Regions from separate parts of the Pseudomonas sp. HP_12 genome, predicted to be linked through region 1. Evidence: predicted binding sites of a transcription regulator. Region 1 holds the regulator's gene; the other holds the start of a gene.

Region 1 (7,754 bases):
GCTTCCGGTTCGGAAGAAATGGGCAAGCTGGTCGGTCGGCAGATGTTTGCCTCCCACAAGGCGCTCGCCGTATCCGCCGGCATCATGATCGTCATGGGCCTGGTCCCGGGCATGCCGCACTTCTCCTTCATCAGCCTCGGTCTGGTGGCTGCCGGCGGCGCCTACCTGCTGTGGAAGAAAGAGAACCAGGTCAAGCTGGCTGCCGTGCAAGAGGTCAAGCGTCAGCAAGAGCTGCTGCCATCGCCGACCCGCGCGCAGGAATCCAAGGAACTGGGCTGGGACGACGTGACCCCGATCGACATGATTGGCCTGGAAGTCGGCTACCGCCTGATTCCGCTGGTGGACCGCAACCAGGGTGGTCAATTGCTGGCGCGTATCAAGGGCGTGCGCAAGAAGCTCTCCCAGGAGCTGGGCTTTCTCATGCCTACCGTGCACATCCGCGACAACCTCGACCTGGCGCCCAGCGCCTATCGCCTGACCCTGATGGGCGTGACCCTGGCCGAAGCCGAGATCTACCCGGACCGCGAACTGGCGATCAACCCCGGTCAGGTGTTTGGCAGCCTCAACGGCATCACTGCCAAAGACCCGGCGTTTGGCCTGGAGGCCGTGTGGATCGAAATCAGCCAGCGTGCCCAGGCGCAATCCCTCGGTTACACCGTGGTGGACGCCAGCACCGTGGTGGCGACTCACTTGAACCAGATTCTCTACAAGCACTCTCATGAATTGATCGGCCACGAGGAAGTCCAGCAATTGATGACCCTGCTGGCCAAGGGATCGCCAAAACTGGCGGAAGAACTGGTCCCGGGCGTGCTGTCGCTGTCGGCCCTGCTGAAGGTGCTGCAGGCGCTGCTTGCCGAACAGGTGCCGGTTCGCGATATCCGCTCCATCGCCGAAGCCATCGCCAACAACGCTGCGCGTAGTCAAGATACTGCCGCGCTGGTGGCTGCCGTACGGGTCGGATTGTCCCGCGCAATCGTCCAAAGCATTGTCGGCATTGAGCCGGAGCTGCCTGTGATCACCCTTGAGCCAAGGTTGGAACAGATATTGCTAAATAGTCTGCAGAAGGCAGGTCAGGGTCAGGAAGAAGGCGTTCTCCTCGAACCGAGCATGGCTGAGAAACTTCAGCGCTCGTTGATCGAAGCGGCGCAGCGTCAGGAGATGCAGGGGCAGCCGGTTATTTTGTTGGTCGCAGGTCCGGTTCGCGCCATGTTGTCCCGCTTTGGACGGTTGGCTGTACCGAATATGCATGTTTTGGCTTACCAGGAAATTCCTGACAATAAGCAAGTCACCATCGTAGCGACTGTCGGGCCTAACGGCTGAGGTAGTGAGTCATGCAAGTTAAGCGTTTTTTCGCCGCCGATATGCGACAAGCCATGAAACTGGTTCGCGATGAGCTGGGCGCTGAAGCCGCCATCATCGGCAACCGGCGGATCGCTGGCGGCGTGGAACTGACCGCCGCCCTGGACTACAAGCTGTCTGCGCTGGCCCCGCGTGTACCGAACATCGAACTCGAAGACGAGCTGCGCAAGACTCAGTCGCTCATCGTCACTGCTCAGGCTGAGCTGACCCACCGCAGCGAGCTGGACACTGTCGCCAACCGTCAGTTGTTCGCCGGCCTTGCGATGGATGACAGCAAGCAGATCGAACCGACGCTGGAAGAACCGTTTCGCCCGTCCGTCCACGCCGCAGTGGCCGCCGAACGCGCCGAGCGCAACGCCGAGCCGGGCGTTGGCGACCGCGCCTACGAAGCGATGCGTTCCGAATTGAACGGCCTGCGCGAACTGCTGGAAGTCCAGCTAGGCTCGCTGGCCTGGAACCAGCTGCGAGACGGCCGTCCGCAACAGGCCAATCTGTGGCGCCGTCTGCAACGGGTTGGCCTTTCCGGCCCGCTGTCCCGCGACTTGCTGGCGATGGTCCCGGACTCCAACGATCAGGCTCACACCTGGCGCATGCTGCTGGCCCATCTGGCCCGCATGATTGCCACGCCGGACGTCGAGCCACTGGAAGAGGGCGGTGTGATTGCCATGGTCGGTCCTGCCGGCATGGGCAAAACCACCACGCTGGCTAAACTGGCGGCCCGATATGTGTTGAAATACGGCGCGCAAAATATCGCGCTGGTGAGCATGGACAGTTTCCGCATTGGCGCTCAGGAGCAACTGAAAACCCTGGGCCGGATCCTCAATGTACCGGTCACCCACGTCGACCCGGGCCAGTCCCTGGCACAGGCGCTGGAGCCGCTGTTGCGCAAGCGCGTGGTGTTGATCGACACCGCCGGCCTGCAAGCCAGCGATCCGGCCCTGCGTCTGCAACTGGAAACCCTCGCCGGGCGTGGCATCAAGGCGCGCAACTACCTGGTGCTGGCGACAACCAGCCAGAAGCAGGTGCTGTCAGCGGCTTATCACAGTTACAAACGTTGCGGCCTGGCCGGGTGCATCCTGACCAAGCTCGACGAAACGGCCAGCCTGGGCGAAGTGCTCAGCCTGGCCGTGACACACGAACTGCCTGTGGCCTATCTCACCGATGGCCCACGGATACCGGATGATCTGCATTTGCCGCGTCGGCACCAATTGGTGAGCCGGGCTGTCAGCGTGCAGATGCAGGAGGAGCCGAGCGAGGAAGCGATGGCGGATATGTTTGCGGATCTTTATCACAGCACCGGCAAGCGCGCGGGCTAGGTGAAGAAAATGACAGTGGAATTTTCCTGCATCGATGGTCTGCCAGGCATTGTTCAGACACTGAACGTGCAGCCCGACATGTGGCTTAGGTCTAAGCAAGACAAGGTAAACAATTAACATGGGCAGCATGCATCCCGTACAGGTTATCGCGGTGACCGGTGGCAAAGGTGGCGTAGGCAAGACCAACGTTTCAGTGAATCTTTCACTGGCACTGGCCGAGCTGGGACGTCGCGTCATGCTGCTGGACGCCGATCTGGGTCTGGCCAACGTCGACGTATTGTTGGGTCTGACCCCCAAACGCACCCTGGCTGATGTCATCGAAGGGCGGTGCGAGCTGCGCGATGTCTTGCTGCAAGGCCCGGGCGGTGTACGCATCGTGCCGGCGGCATCGGGCACCCAGAGCATGGTCCACCTGACCCCGGCGCAGCATGCCGGGCTGATTCAGGCGTTCAGTGACATTGGCGACAACCTCGATGTGCTGGTCATCGATACCGCCGCCGGCATCGGCGAATCGGTGGTGAGCTTCGTCCGCGCGGCCCAGGAAGTGCTGCTGGTGGTGTGCGACGAACCCACATCGATCACCGACGCCTATGCCCTGATCAAACTGCTCAACCGCGATTACGGCATGAACCGCTTCCGCGTCCTGGCCAACATGGCCCAGAGCCCGCAGGAAGGGCGCAACCTCTTCGCCAAGCTGACCAAAGTCACCGACCGTTTTCTCGACGTGGCCCTGCAGTATGTGGGCGCCGTGCCGTACGACGAATGCGTACGCAAGGCCGTGCAGAAACAGCGCGCCGTGTACGAAGCGTTTCCGCGTTCCAAATGTGCCCTGGCGTTCAAGGCCATCGCGCAGAAAGTCGACACCTGGCCGCTCCCGGCGAACCCGCGCGGCCACCTGGAATTTTTCGTAGAACGCCTCGTGCATCAAACCAGCGCAGGGCCCGTCTCATGACAGCAAGTGGCTATCGCATGTACAGCAAATCGTCCAAAGACTCCCAGTATGAGCTGATCGAGCGTTATGCCCCGCTGGTCAAACGAATCGCCTACCACTTGCTGGCGCGTCTGCCGGCCAGCGTGCAGGTCGAGGATTTGATCCAGGCGGGCATGATTGGCTTGCTCGAAGTCTCGACCAAATACGACTCCACGAAAGGGGCCAGCTTCGAGACGTACGCGGGTATTCGTATCCGTGGTGCGATGCTCGACGAAGTGCGCAAGGGGGACTGGGCGCCGCGTTCGGTCCACCGCAACACGCGCATGGTCAGTGACGCGATTCGTGCAATCGAAGCAAAAACCGGCCGTGACGCTAAAGATCACGAGGTTGCTGCCGAACTTGAAATGAGTCTCGACGATTACTACGGGATTTTGAACGATACCCTGGGCAGCCGCCTGTTCAGCTTCGACGATCTGTTGCAGGACGGCGAACACGAAGGGCTGCACGAGGACGGCGCGAGCCAGTCCCTCGAACCGTCGCGGGATCTGGAAGACGAGCGCTTTCAGGCTGCGCTGGCCGAGGCCATTGCCAACTTGCCCGAACGTGAACGCCTGGTGTTGTCGCTGTACTACGACGAAGAGCTGAACCTCAAGGAAATCGGTGAGGTCCTGGGGGTCAGCGAGTCGCGGGTCAGCCAGCTGCACAGTCAATGCGCGGCGCGGTTGCGCGGTCGTCTTGGCGAGTGGCGCGCACGTTCGTGAATCAGGCGCAGGCCGTGAGGCCTGCGTGTTGCGTGTAAGACCGGCTGTGCAAGACGTGAGCGGGAAGCAAATGAGACACGGCAGGAGTCGGTCGAACCGGGTCGTAGATGATCCGGTTTCGCTGCGCTTGTTCCGGTCGATTCCACCCCCTCTTGATGTTCGGCACAGCCGGTATTGATTGAACGCGCGTTCAGGTGCTGAACGCGTTAAAGACTGCTTGGAGGTCGAATTGGACAAGAACATGAAAATCCTCATCGTTGATGACTTCTCAACGATGCGGCGGATCATAAAAAACCTGTTGCGTGACCTTGGGTTCACCAACACGGCCGAAGCAGATGACGGACTCACCGCATTGCCGATGCTGCAAAGCGGCGCTTTTGACTTCCTCGTCACTGACTGGAACATGCCGGGCATGTCCGGCATCGACCTGTTGCGTCAGGTGCGTGCCGACGAGCGTCTGCGCAGCCTGCCGGTGCTGATGGTCACTGCCGAAGCCAAGCGCGAGCAGATCATCGAAGCCGCTCAGGCCGGTGTGAACGGCTACGTGGTGAAGCCGTTCACCGCGCAAGTGCTCAAAGAAAAAATCGAAAAGATATTCGAGCGCGTCAATAGCTGATGTCCGCTGCGAGGGCGCTATGGATTCCAAAGATTCGACAATGGGTGACTTTGAGTCAACTCTGAAGAAACACGCACAAGAGCTGGTCGCGAGCCTTGAAAAAGGCAAGTTCGGCGATGCCGTGCAACTGATCCATGAGCTTAACCAGACCCGCGACCGCGGCCTGTATCAGGAAGTCGGCAAACTGACGCGCGAGCTGCACAGCGCGATCGTCAACTTCCAGATCGACCCGAACATGCCGCAGGCCGAGGAGGTCTCCCAGATCACCGACGCCACCGAGCGGCTGTCGTACGTCGTCAGGCTGACTGAAAACGCGGCGAACCGGACCATGGATCTGGTAGAGCTGAGCACGCCGTTGATGCACGGGCTCACTGAAGACGCCAAGTCGTTGAGCGCCGATTGGGGACGCTTCATGCGCCGCGAGATCAGCGCCGAAGAGTTTCGTGATCTGGCCCGCCGCGTCGATGTGTTCCTGACCCGCAGCGAGAAGGAGACCACCGAGGTCTCTGCGCACTTGAACGACATTCTGCTGGCTCAGGATTACCAGGACCTCACCGGTCAGGTGATCAAGCGCGTGACCACGCTGGTCACGGAAGTCGAGCGCAATCTGCTCAAGCTGGTGCTCATGGCGAGCCAGGTGGACCGCTTCGCGGGCATCGAGCACGACCAGGAAATGTTCCGTCAGCAAAAAGAACAAGAAAAACTTCACTCCAAGGGTGAAGGTCCGCAGATTCATGCCGATAAACGTGAAGACGTTGTATCCGGACAGGATGATGTTGACGATCTGCTATCCAGCCTCGGATTCTGATTCGGTCATTCTGTCTCGGACTTCAGGTTTTCTGTGAAAGTGGCTGCTGGACCCGCGCGCCAATGCTTCGACGAAAGCAATGCGCGCAGGCCGTCAGTGCAGCCTCCGGATCGGTTTGACGGTTAATTTTAGGAGCACCCCCCAATGAGCTTCGGCGCCGATGAAGAAATCCTTCAGGATTTTCTGGTAGAGGCCGGCGAGATTCTCGAGCTGTTGTCAGAGCAGTTGGTCGAGCTGGAAAGCCGGCCTGACGATGCGGACCTGCTCAATGCAATTTTTCGCGGTTTTCACACTGTAAAAGGGGGCGCCGGCTTCCTCCAGCTCAACGAGCTGGTTGAATGCTGTCACATCGCCGAGAACGTGTTCGACATCCTGCGCAAGGGTGAACGTCGCGTCGACTCGGAGCTCATGGACGTGGTGCTCGAAGCACTCGACACCGTCAACAGCATGTTCGGTCAGGTGCGCGAGCGCTCTGCCGTCACCCCGGCCACGCCTGAATTGCTGGCCGCACTGGCACGCCTGGCCGAGCCTGCCTCGGCAGAAGAAATCGCTGCGGCACCGGTGGTGGTTGAAGAGCCGGTCGCTGAAGCGCCGTCCGAAGACATTACCGATCTGGAATTCGAACAGCTCCTGGATTCGCTGAACGCCGTCAAGGCGCAAGCGGCAGGTGCGCCTGCACCGGCTCCGTCTGCGCCTGTCGCCCCGGCACCCGTTGCAGCAGCGCCGGCGGCAGCGGCTCCCGCTGCGCCGGCTGGCACTGCGGCCAGCGATGAAATCACTGACGCCGAATTCGAATCACTCCTCGATCAGCTGCATGGCAAAGGCCAGTTCGCCGTTGATGCGGTGCAACCGCCAGCGGCTGTGACGCCGTCTGCCGCACCGGCCAGTGACGAAATCACTGACGACGAATTCGAGTCGCTGCTGGATCAGTTGCACGGCAAAGGCTCGTTCTCGCCGGACGCCGTCGGCGCTGCGGCTCCTGGCGCTGCGGCACCTGCTGCCGCTGCACCTGCCGCTCCGGTTGCGCCCTCCGCTGCGTCGAAAGCCGCTGCGTCGGACGAGATCACCGACAACGAATTCGAAGACCTGCTGGATCAGTTGCACGGCAAAGGCAAGTTCGAACCTGCCGTGGCTGCCGGTGCAGCTGCAGCGCCGGCCGCAGCGGCACCGACCAAGAAGCCCGAGCCCGCCAAAGCCGAACCGGCCAAAGCGACGCCTGCTGCTGCAGCGCCGGCCAAAGCTGCACCGGCTGCTGCACCGGCACCAGCTCGCGCTGCTGCTCCGGCGCCTAGCGAAAAACCGCCGTCTGAAGCGGAAACCACCGTGCGCGTCGACACCGCGCGGCTGGATGAAATCATGAACATGGTCGGCGAACTGGTGCTGGTGCGTAACCGCCTGGTCCGCCTGGGTGCCAACAGCGCCGATGAAGCCATGTCCAAGGCCGTGTCCAACCTGGACGTGGTCACCGCTGACCTGCAGACCGCGGTCATGAAGACCCGCATGCAGCCGATCAAGAAAGTGTTCGGTCGCTTCCCGCGACTGGTTCGCGATCTGGCGCGTCAGTTGAAGAAAGAAATCAGCCTTGAACTGGTGGGTGAAGAAACCGACCTGGACAAGAACCTCGTCGAGGCCCTGGCCGACCCGCTCGTCCACTTGGTGCGTAACGCGGTCGATCACGGTATCGAGTCGCCGGAAGAGCGCGAGGCGTCGGGCAAGTCCCGGAACGGTCGTGTGATTCTGGCCGCCGAACAGGAAGGCGATCACATCCTGCTGTCGATTTCCGATGACGGCAAAGGCATGGACCCTGCGGTCCTGCGTGCCATCGCGGTCAAGCGTGGCGTGATGGACAAGGATGCAGCGGATCGCCTCAGCGACACCGACTGCTACAACCTGATCTTCGCGCCGGGCTTCTCGACCAAGACCGAGATTTCCGATGTGTCCGGGCGTGGCGTGGGCATGGACG
Region 2 (7,754 bases), on a different contig from region 1:
GGACCTGTCGGGTTCGTGTGAATCACGATGAGCACGGCAGCCGGAAAATCCTTCGGTAGCTTGACGAGCAGGTGCCGCAGGGCTTCCGTGGCGCCTTGCGCACCACCGATCACGATGACATCCCTCATCACTTGCGTGTTTTCAGCGTCCATACCTTTCTTCCTGAATGGTTCCATAGGATGGACACAGCGCAAGCGCTTGCCGTTCATTTTCACGTCTTCAAGCGCTGATGAACGTCACAACGTGCGTCGGGCGGCCGTGGGCTGTTCAACAGGCAATAAAAAAGCCACGAGATGCGCAGTCTCGTGGCTTTCGTGAACAGCCGCATCAGAGTAGATGCAAACCGGTCAGGCGTTGTTACAGCGCCATGTCGCTGGCGGGCTTGCTTTCAGCAGGCTTGCCCGGCGCGGCAGTGCTGGTGCCGACGCTCTGATCGAGCACTGGCGGTTTGCCCAGTTGCAGCACTTCGGCGGTGTAGTTCCACTCTTGCTGAACAGCGGCTGGCGAGTCATTCAGCTTGGTGCCATAGCTCGGCACGATCTGATGGACCTTCGCTTGCCACTCAGGCGTCGCGAGCTGGGTCTTGAACAGCTTTTCCAGGACGTTGAGCATGATCGGTGCAGCGGTCGACGCGCCTGGCGATGCGCCCAGCAGGGCAGCGATGGTGCCGTCCTGAGAAGAAACGACTTCGGTGCCCAGTTTCAGCACGCCGCCCTTGTCGGCATCACGCTTGATGATCTGCACGCGCTGACCGGCTTGCCACAGGCGCCAGTCTTCTTTCTTGGCGTGCGGGAAGTATTCCTGCAGCGCTTTGAAGCGGTCGTCGTCGGACAGCATCAACTGACCGGCGAGGTACTCCACCAGCGGGTACTGCTCAACGCCCACTTTGGTCATTGGCCAGAAGTTGTGGGTGGTCATGCTGCTGAACAGGTCGAAGTACGAACCTTCTTTCAGGAACTTGGTGGAGAAGGTCGCAAACGGGCCAAACAGGATCACGCGCTTGCCGTCCAGCACGCGGGTGTCCAAGTGCGGAACCGACATGGGCGGCGCGCCGGTGGAGGCGATGCCGTAGGCCTTGGCCATGTGCTGCATGGCAACGGTCGGGTTCTCGGTGACCAGGAACGAACCACCAACCGGGAAGCCTGCGTAGTCCTGAGCTTCGGGAATGCCGGATTTCTGCAGCAGCTTCAATGCGCCGCCGCCTGCACCGATGAACAGGAACTTGGCGTCGGTACCGGTGGTGGTGCCGTCTTTCAGGTTCTTGTATTCAACGTGCCACGAGCCGTCGTCGTTGCGGGTGATGTCGTTGACTTCGCTGGACAGCTTCAAATCGAAGTTCGGGCGGGTCTGCAGGTACGACACGTACTGGCGGGTGACTTCACCCCAGTTGACGTCGGTGCCGATCGGCGTCCAGGTGGTCGCCAGCTTCTGCGAAGGATCACGGCCTTCCATCATCAGCGGGACCCACTTGGCGATCTGTGCCGGGTCTTCGGAATACTGCATCGGGCGGAACAGCGGGCTGGCTTGCAGCGCGTCATAACGCTTTTTCAGGAATTTGATGTTGTCATCGCCCCACACGAAGCTCATGTGCGGTGTGGTGTTGATGAACGAAGGCGGGTTCTTCAGGACGTTCTGGCGGACCTGCCAGGACAGGAACTGACGGGTGACCTGGAAGGCTTCGTTGATCTCGATGGCTTTGGAGATGTTGACCTTGCCGTCTTTGTCTTCAGGCGTGTAGTTCAGCTCGGCGAGGCCGGAGTGACCGGTGCCGGCGTTGTTCCAGCCGTTGGAGCTTTCTTCGGCGACGGCGTCGAGTCGCTCGACCATTTCCATCGACCAGCTCGGCTCGAGTTCATTGAGCCAGACGCCCAGGGTCGAACTCATGATGCCGCCGCCGATCAGCAGTACATCGACTTTCTTGCTTTCTGCGGCATGGGCTTGCAGGAAGGTGGCCGAAATCGCGAGGCCCAGTAGAGCGGTGCTCGTTTTCTTGAACATCGAATCATCCAATAGATAGAAAGTTATCCGCCTGCAGCAATCGTCGCGCAACGTCCTGCGATGCCGGGCGCCAGTGTGCGGCGCGAACGTCAGACAGGCTTCGCTCTCGGAAAACGAGGAGGAAGGGTCAAAAGGCCAGTGAAAAGGTCGACCTCGTGTTCTATGTCCCTCGGTGCTGTGCTTTTTATTCGATCATTGGAATCAGCAGCTTGAGTAAACATCATCCACCGCAGGACCTGGTCATCAGGTCCATCCCCTGCGGCGGGCGGGGATTGTACCCGAAATGTCATTTTCGACAAATCGGGTGTCAAATTAGTCAATACGCCATTTTGTCTCAGGGTGGCGATTGGCTGGCCGGGCGCCGAAAAGCCGAGCCGTTTAAAGGGTGAATTTGCCCACCATGGAGTGGAAGGAAACGGCCAGCCGCGACAACGCCTGACTCGACGCGCTGGTCTGATTGGCGCCGGCTGCGGTTTGGGTCGACAGGTCCTGGATGTTCACCAGGTTGCGGTCCACTTCGCGGGCCACTTGCGCCTGCTCCTCCGCTGCGCTGGCGATCACCAGGTTGCGTTCGTTCATCTGGCTGACGCCTTCGCTGATGCGTTCCAGTGCGTGGCCGGCTTCGGTGGCCAGTGACTGGGTATGCACGGCGATCGCCTGGCTTTTGCCCATGGCCTGCACGGCTTCGTCGGCGCCATTGCGCACCTTGGTGATCATCGATTCGATTTCGCCGGTGGAGGTTTGAGTGCGGTGGGCGAGGGCACGTACTTCGTCCGCCACCACCGCAAAACCACGGCCTTGCTCGCCGGCGCGGGCCGCTTCGATAGCGGCGTTGAGCGCCAGCAGGTTGGTCTGCTCGGCGATCCCGCGGATCACGTCGAGGACTTTGGTGATGTCGCGGATCTGCCCGGCCAGCGCTTCGACGCGTTGGGTCGATTCGGTGATTTCCACGGTCATGGTGTTCATCGCGGTGACAGCCTGCTGCACTTGTTGCTGGCCCTTGATGGCATCTTCGGAGGTCTGCGCAGACACCTGCGAAGCGCTCGCGGCGTTGCGCGCCACTTCTTCCACCGCGGCGGTCATCTCGTTGACGGCCGTGGCGGCTTGCTGGATTTCATCGTTCTGACGCATCAGCCCGCGGGTGCTGTCGTCGGTCACCATGGTCAGTTCTTCAGCGGCGGACGCCAATTGATCCGAAGCGGTGGCGATTTGCTGAACCGTGCCCTTCAGGCTGCCCTGCATGTTAGACAGCGCCTTGAGCAACTGGCCGGTTTCGTCCTGACCGCCGACCGCGATGGCCTGGCTCAGATCACCGCCCGCCACTCGGGTGGCGCTGGCCACGGATTGATAGATCGGCCGGGTGATCATGCGGGTGACGATCAGCCCCAACGCAATGGCGCACACCACCGCGATCAACGAACCGATGATCAGAATCCACGTCACCTGCTTGTCCGTTTCGATGCCTTGCTGGGCCTGTTCGTTGGCCTGGCGCAGGTTGGATTCAATCATGATTTTCAGCTCGCCCATGGTCTTGCGATAGCTAGGCGTTACGCTGGTGGCGGCCAATTTGCTGGCTTGCTCAAGGTCGCCACTCTGCGCCACAGACAGCGCATTGAGGGCGGCGCTGATGTAAGCGGCCCAGTCGCGTTCGAAGTCATCGCCTGCGGCTTTTTCATCCGGATCAAGTGGCGTGGCGCGGTAGGTCCTGAAGTCGGTCTCGGCCTGGGCCTGGTTTTCCTTTAGGGACTGGATGGCTGCGTTGATGTCGTCCGGGTTGGCCTTGAGTACGCTCAGTCCGATGGCTTTGAAAAAGTCGCGGTTGGTGGCGATGACGTTGGCCTTCACTGAATCGACCTTGGCGATCGACACCAGATTGTCGCTCACCGTATTTTCAAACAGTTCATACAGCCGGGAAATACCACTCTGCCCCAGTACACCCACCACCACGGTGATCATCGCACACAGACAGAAAGCCGAAAGGAGCTTGGTCTTCAATTTCAGGTCGGTCAGCCAGGACATGGAGTGCACTCGGACGGGGATAGGGTTGCGGCTGGTTGGGTACGCGTTGCATGACTGGATATCGGCTGCACACCCAAGGACTTTACCCGTTTGCGTATGCCTCCTTTGGCATCGATGCCCCGTCAACACGGCGCGAGGGCGTGATTTTTTCCCGCATGGCGTGCCTAAGCTTTGTCCTGCTGCCGCCGATAACTCGGACAAGTGGCGTCATGCCGCAACTTTATTGGCCCTCTCTGCCCAGACCGGGAACGAGACCGCCGCCCTTGCAAGTGCCTCAGGGCCGACTATTTATCCGGTGACAGGAATCTCGATGCTGGCGTGGAACCAAAAAACCTTTCTGATCGTCGACGATTTTTCCGACTTCCGCAGTTCGGTCCGCTCGATGCTGCGCGAGTTGGGCGTCAAGGCGGTGGACACTGCCGACACCGGCGAGGAGGCGCTGAAGATGTGCGCGCAGAAGCGCTACGACTTCATCCTCCACGACTTCAATCTGGGTGACGGCAAGAAGAACGGCCAGCAGGTGCTCGAAGACCTGATGTCCGATCGACTGATCAGCCACGAAAGCGTGTTCGTCATGGTCACTGCCGAGAACAGCCAGGCGATGGTGATGAGCGCGCTGGAGTGGGAGCCGGATGCGTACCTGACCAAGCCGTTCAACCGTGCGAGCCTGGCTCAGCGTCTGGAGAAGATCGTCCAGCGCAAAACCCTGCTCAAGCCGATCCTGCAAGCGCTTGACCGTGGCAATCCGACCGAAGTGTTGACGGCCTGTGCTGCGCTGACCAAGCAGGACCCACGTTTTGCGCCGCTGTGCCTGCGCTACAAAGCCGATGCACTGCGTGACCTCAATCAGCACGAGCCGCTCGAGGCCTTTCTCAAGTCGATCCTCGCCGACCGCCCGCAACCCTGGGCATATGTGGCGCTGGGCAAGCTGCTGTTCAAGCGCGGGCGCAACGCTGAAGCGCAGGGCGTGTACGAAGAAGCGATTCGCGCCTTCAATGCCATGCCGGTGCTCTACGACGGGCTGGCCGACGTGTTGGTGGCCAGCGGCGACAACAAGCGTGCGCAGAAGATGCTGGAAGAGGCGGTGCGGTTATCGCCGTATGCTGTGCGCCGTCAGCGTCTGCTGGGCAAGCTGGCGCTGGAAAACGAGGACTTCGACGGCGCTTCAAAGGCCTACCGTCAGGCCGTTTCCCAAGGCCAGTTCTCCCGCTTCAAGGACCCGGAAACCAACCTCGGTTTTGCTCAGGCACTGATCAGCCGTGGCGGCGAGCGCGGGCTGGATGCCCGCACCCGCATCGAGATCAACCAGACCCTCACCGAAGTCGCCAAGGAAAACGGCAACGACGCTGGCCTGCAAGTGCGCGCGCGTTTGATGAAGGCCACCAGCGTCGCATCCTCCGATCCGGAAATGGCCGCCAAACTGACCGAGCAGGCAATGGAACGGCTTGAGGGCATGGAGCAGTTTCTCAGCGCCGATGCGGCGCTGGCGGTGGCTTCGCAGCTCAAGGCGCTCGGTCAGGAAGACGCTGGCGCGGGCATTCTGAAAAGCTGTGCCGAAATCTATGGCGACGATCCAGTGGTGATGCAGAACATCGCCAGGCAGACCGACGATCCCGAGATTCTCGGCGCCGGCAAAGCGGCCATCGATTTCAATATTCAGGGCATTCGCTGCTACCGCGCCGGCAAGCTCGGCGAGGCGCAGGACCTGTTCCGCCAGGGCCTGGCCCTGCAACCGAAGAACATCAGTATCGCCCTGAACATGGCGCAGTCATTGCTGCACATGGGCGTCCAGAATCTCGACGCGGCGAGCCTGGCGGAATGCCAGAGCAGTCTCAAGATGGTCGGCAAGATGCCGGAGACAGACCCGCGCTTCGAGCGTTTCCAGAAACTGCGACTCAGGGCTTTCGGCGAATGAAAGATCAGGATCTCGGGCTCGACTTCTCGATGGTGATTGCGTCCACCGTTCACGACATGAAGAACGCGCTGGGGTCGTTGATCCAGGCCCACGGCCAATGGGTCAAGCAGCTCCCGGAGGCCTGTCGTGGTACGCCGGATCAAGGCGTCATCGATTACGAGTTCGCCCACCTCAATGGCATGCTGGTGCAGCTGCTCGGGCTCTACAAGCTGGGGGTGAACCAGCTGCCGATGCGCCCCGATTATCACGAGCTGGATGACTTCATCGAAGCGCAGCTGGCGTTCCATCAGGAAGTGCTCGTCAGTCGTGGCATCACGGCGCGCTATGCGGTAAACGACTTCGGTCTGCCGGGCTTCTTTGATCGCGAGCTGATCGGTTCAGTGGTGTCCAACGTGGTCATCAACGCCATTCGCTTTGCGCGCAGTGAAGTGTTGATTACGGCAGGGCAGGTCGGCGAGCAACTGGTGATCAGCATCAACGACGACGGACCGGGGTTTCCGCTACGCATGATCGAGGAACAGACCGATTACGTGCTGGGCATCAACCAGAACAGCGGGAGCACTGGGTTGGGGTTGTATTTCGCGGCGAACATCGCCAGACAGCATCAGCGCAAAGGCGTCCATGGCCACATCGAAATCGCCAACGGCGGCGAGCTGGGCGGCGGGCTGTTCAGCATTTATCTGCCCTGAGACTGTGTGCAGTCAGTAGGACCGGCTTCAGCCGGGAAGCCTTTGATCTGCTGTCGAGCTCAGCAAGACGCCCTTATTCGTTTTCACGGGGCTACAACTTCACGCCTTGCCCCAGCACCACATTCAGCGCGTTGCGCGCATCGTCCAGTTGCACCAGCGTGGCGTGATGGGCGCCCAGCGCATCGCGATTTTCGATGGCGGTGAGGATCGCACGATGGCGGGGCAATGCCAGCTCGTGCAGGTTCGGGCGTTTGTTGGAATGCTTCAACGCCTCGCGCAAGGCCAGCGAGAGCATGTTGCACAAGTGCGCGAGCAAGTCGTTGTGGGTCGCGTCGGCGATGCGGCTGTGGAAATCGAGGTCCGGTTGCAGCACGTCTTCAACGGTCGGCGCGGCGGCCATGCGCTCGTAGGCCTCGCCGATGGCGGTGATGTCTTCGGGGGTGGCGTGTTGCGCGGCGAGGGCGGCGGCCGCCGGTTCGATGATGCTGCGCACGCTGGTGAGCAGGGCGAAAAACTCGTTCTGCGGCGAGCTTTGCATCAGCCAGTGCAGCACGTCCGGATCAAGGATGTGCCATTCGCGGCGCGGCTTGACCACCGTGCCCACCCGTGGCCGGGAATACACCAGCCCTTTGGCGACCAACACCCGCGTGGCTTCGCGCAGCACAGGACGACTGACGGCATATTCTTCGCAGAGCAGGGCTTCGGCGGGGAGTTTGTCATCGGGCTTGAAGCGGCCCGAGACAATCTGCATGCCGATGTCCTGGACAATGCGCGAGTGCATGCTTTTACGGTCGGAGGGCTTACGGTAATCCATGGGGCGCGGGGCAATCCTGAGCGGTGAATGCGGCGCATCATAGCATTGGCGGACAAAGAGACGCGCCGCTCGAAATGACCCGGATTGGTTGCGGCTGAACAAACTGGATTCCCGCGACTGACGCAGATCCTGTGGGAGCGAGCCTGCTCGCGAAAGAGTCAGTCCAGCCACCGCATCTTTAGTGGCGGAAAATCAGTATTCGCGAGCAACCTCGCTCCCACGAGACCGTGGGTGACTTGAGATTTCGAGCCATGCCGAGGACCTGTGGGAGTGAGCTTGCTCACGAAGACGCCAGTCCAGCCGCTGGACATCTAGCGGC

What was found. Region 1 encodes FliA, which starts transcription of late flagellar genes. Its sites were predicted from a motif close to CTAAAGTTTNNNNNNNNNNNGCCGNTAA; they were not measured.
Region 2: ACYASU_RS07715 (methyl-accepting chemotaxis protein) is a predicted target of FliA. The motif match lies at 4,076-4,103, and genes of this name have one in related genera.

What each region holds. Positions count from the first base shown of each region.
Region 1 is NZ_JBTOQG010000005.1:1,055-8,808, forward strand. Features, by position in the region: gene flhA (flagellar biosynthesis protein FlhA) at 1-1,320, shown strand, start outside; gene flhF (flagellar biosynthesis protein FlhF) at 1,332-2,675, shown strand; gene fleN (flagellar synthesis regulator FleN) at 2,794-3,627, shown strand; gene fliA (RNA polymerase sigma factor FliA) at 3,624-4,367, shown strand; gene ACYASU_RS05405 (chemotaxis response regulator CheY) at 4,609-4,983, shown strand; gene ACYASU_RS05410 (protein phosphatase CheZ) at 5,003-5,791, shown strand; gene ACYASU_RS05415 (chemotaxis protein CheA) at 5,936-7,754, shown strand, end outside.
Region 2 is NZ_JBTOQG010000008.1:8,552-16,305, reverse strand. Features, by position in the region: gene ACYASU_RS07725 (chemotaxis protein CheB) at 1-152, opposite strand, end outside; gene mqo (malate dehydrogenase (quinone)) at 358-1,998, opposite strand; gene ACYASU_RS07715 (methyl-accepting chemotaxis protein) at 2,377-4,017, opposite strand; gene ACYASU_RS07710 (tetratricopeptide repeat-containing response regulator) at 4,328-5,932, shown strand; gene ACYASU_RS07705 (sensor histidine kinase) at 5,929-6,621, shown strand; gene ACYASU_RS07700 (FadR/GntR family transcriptional regulator) at 6,713-7,435, opposite strand.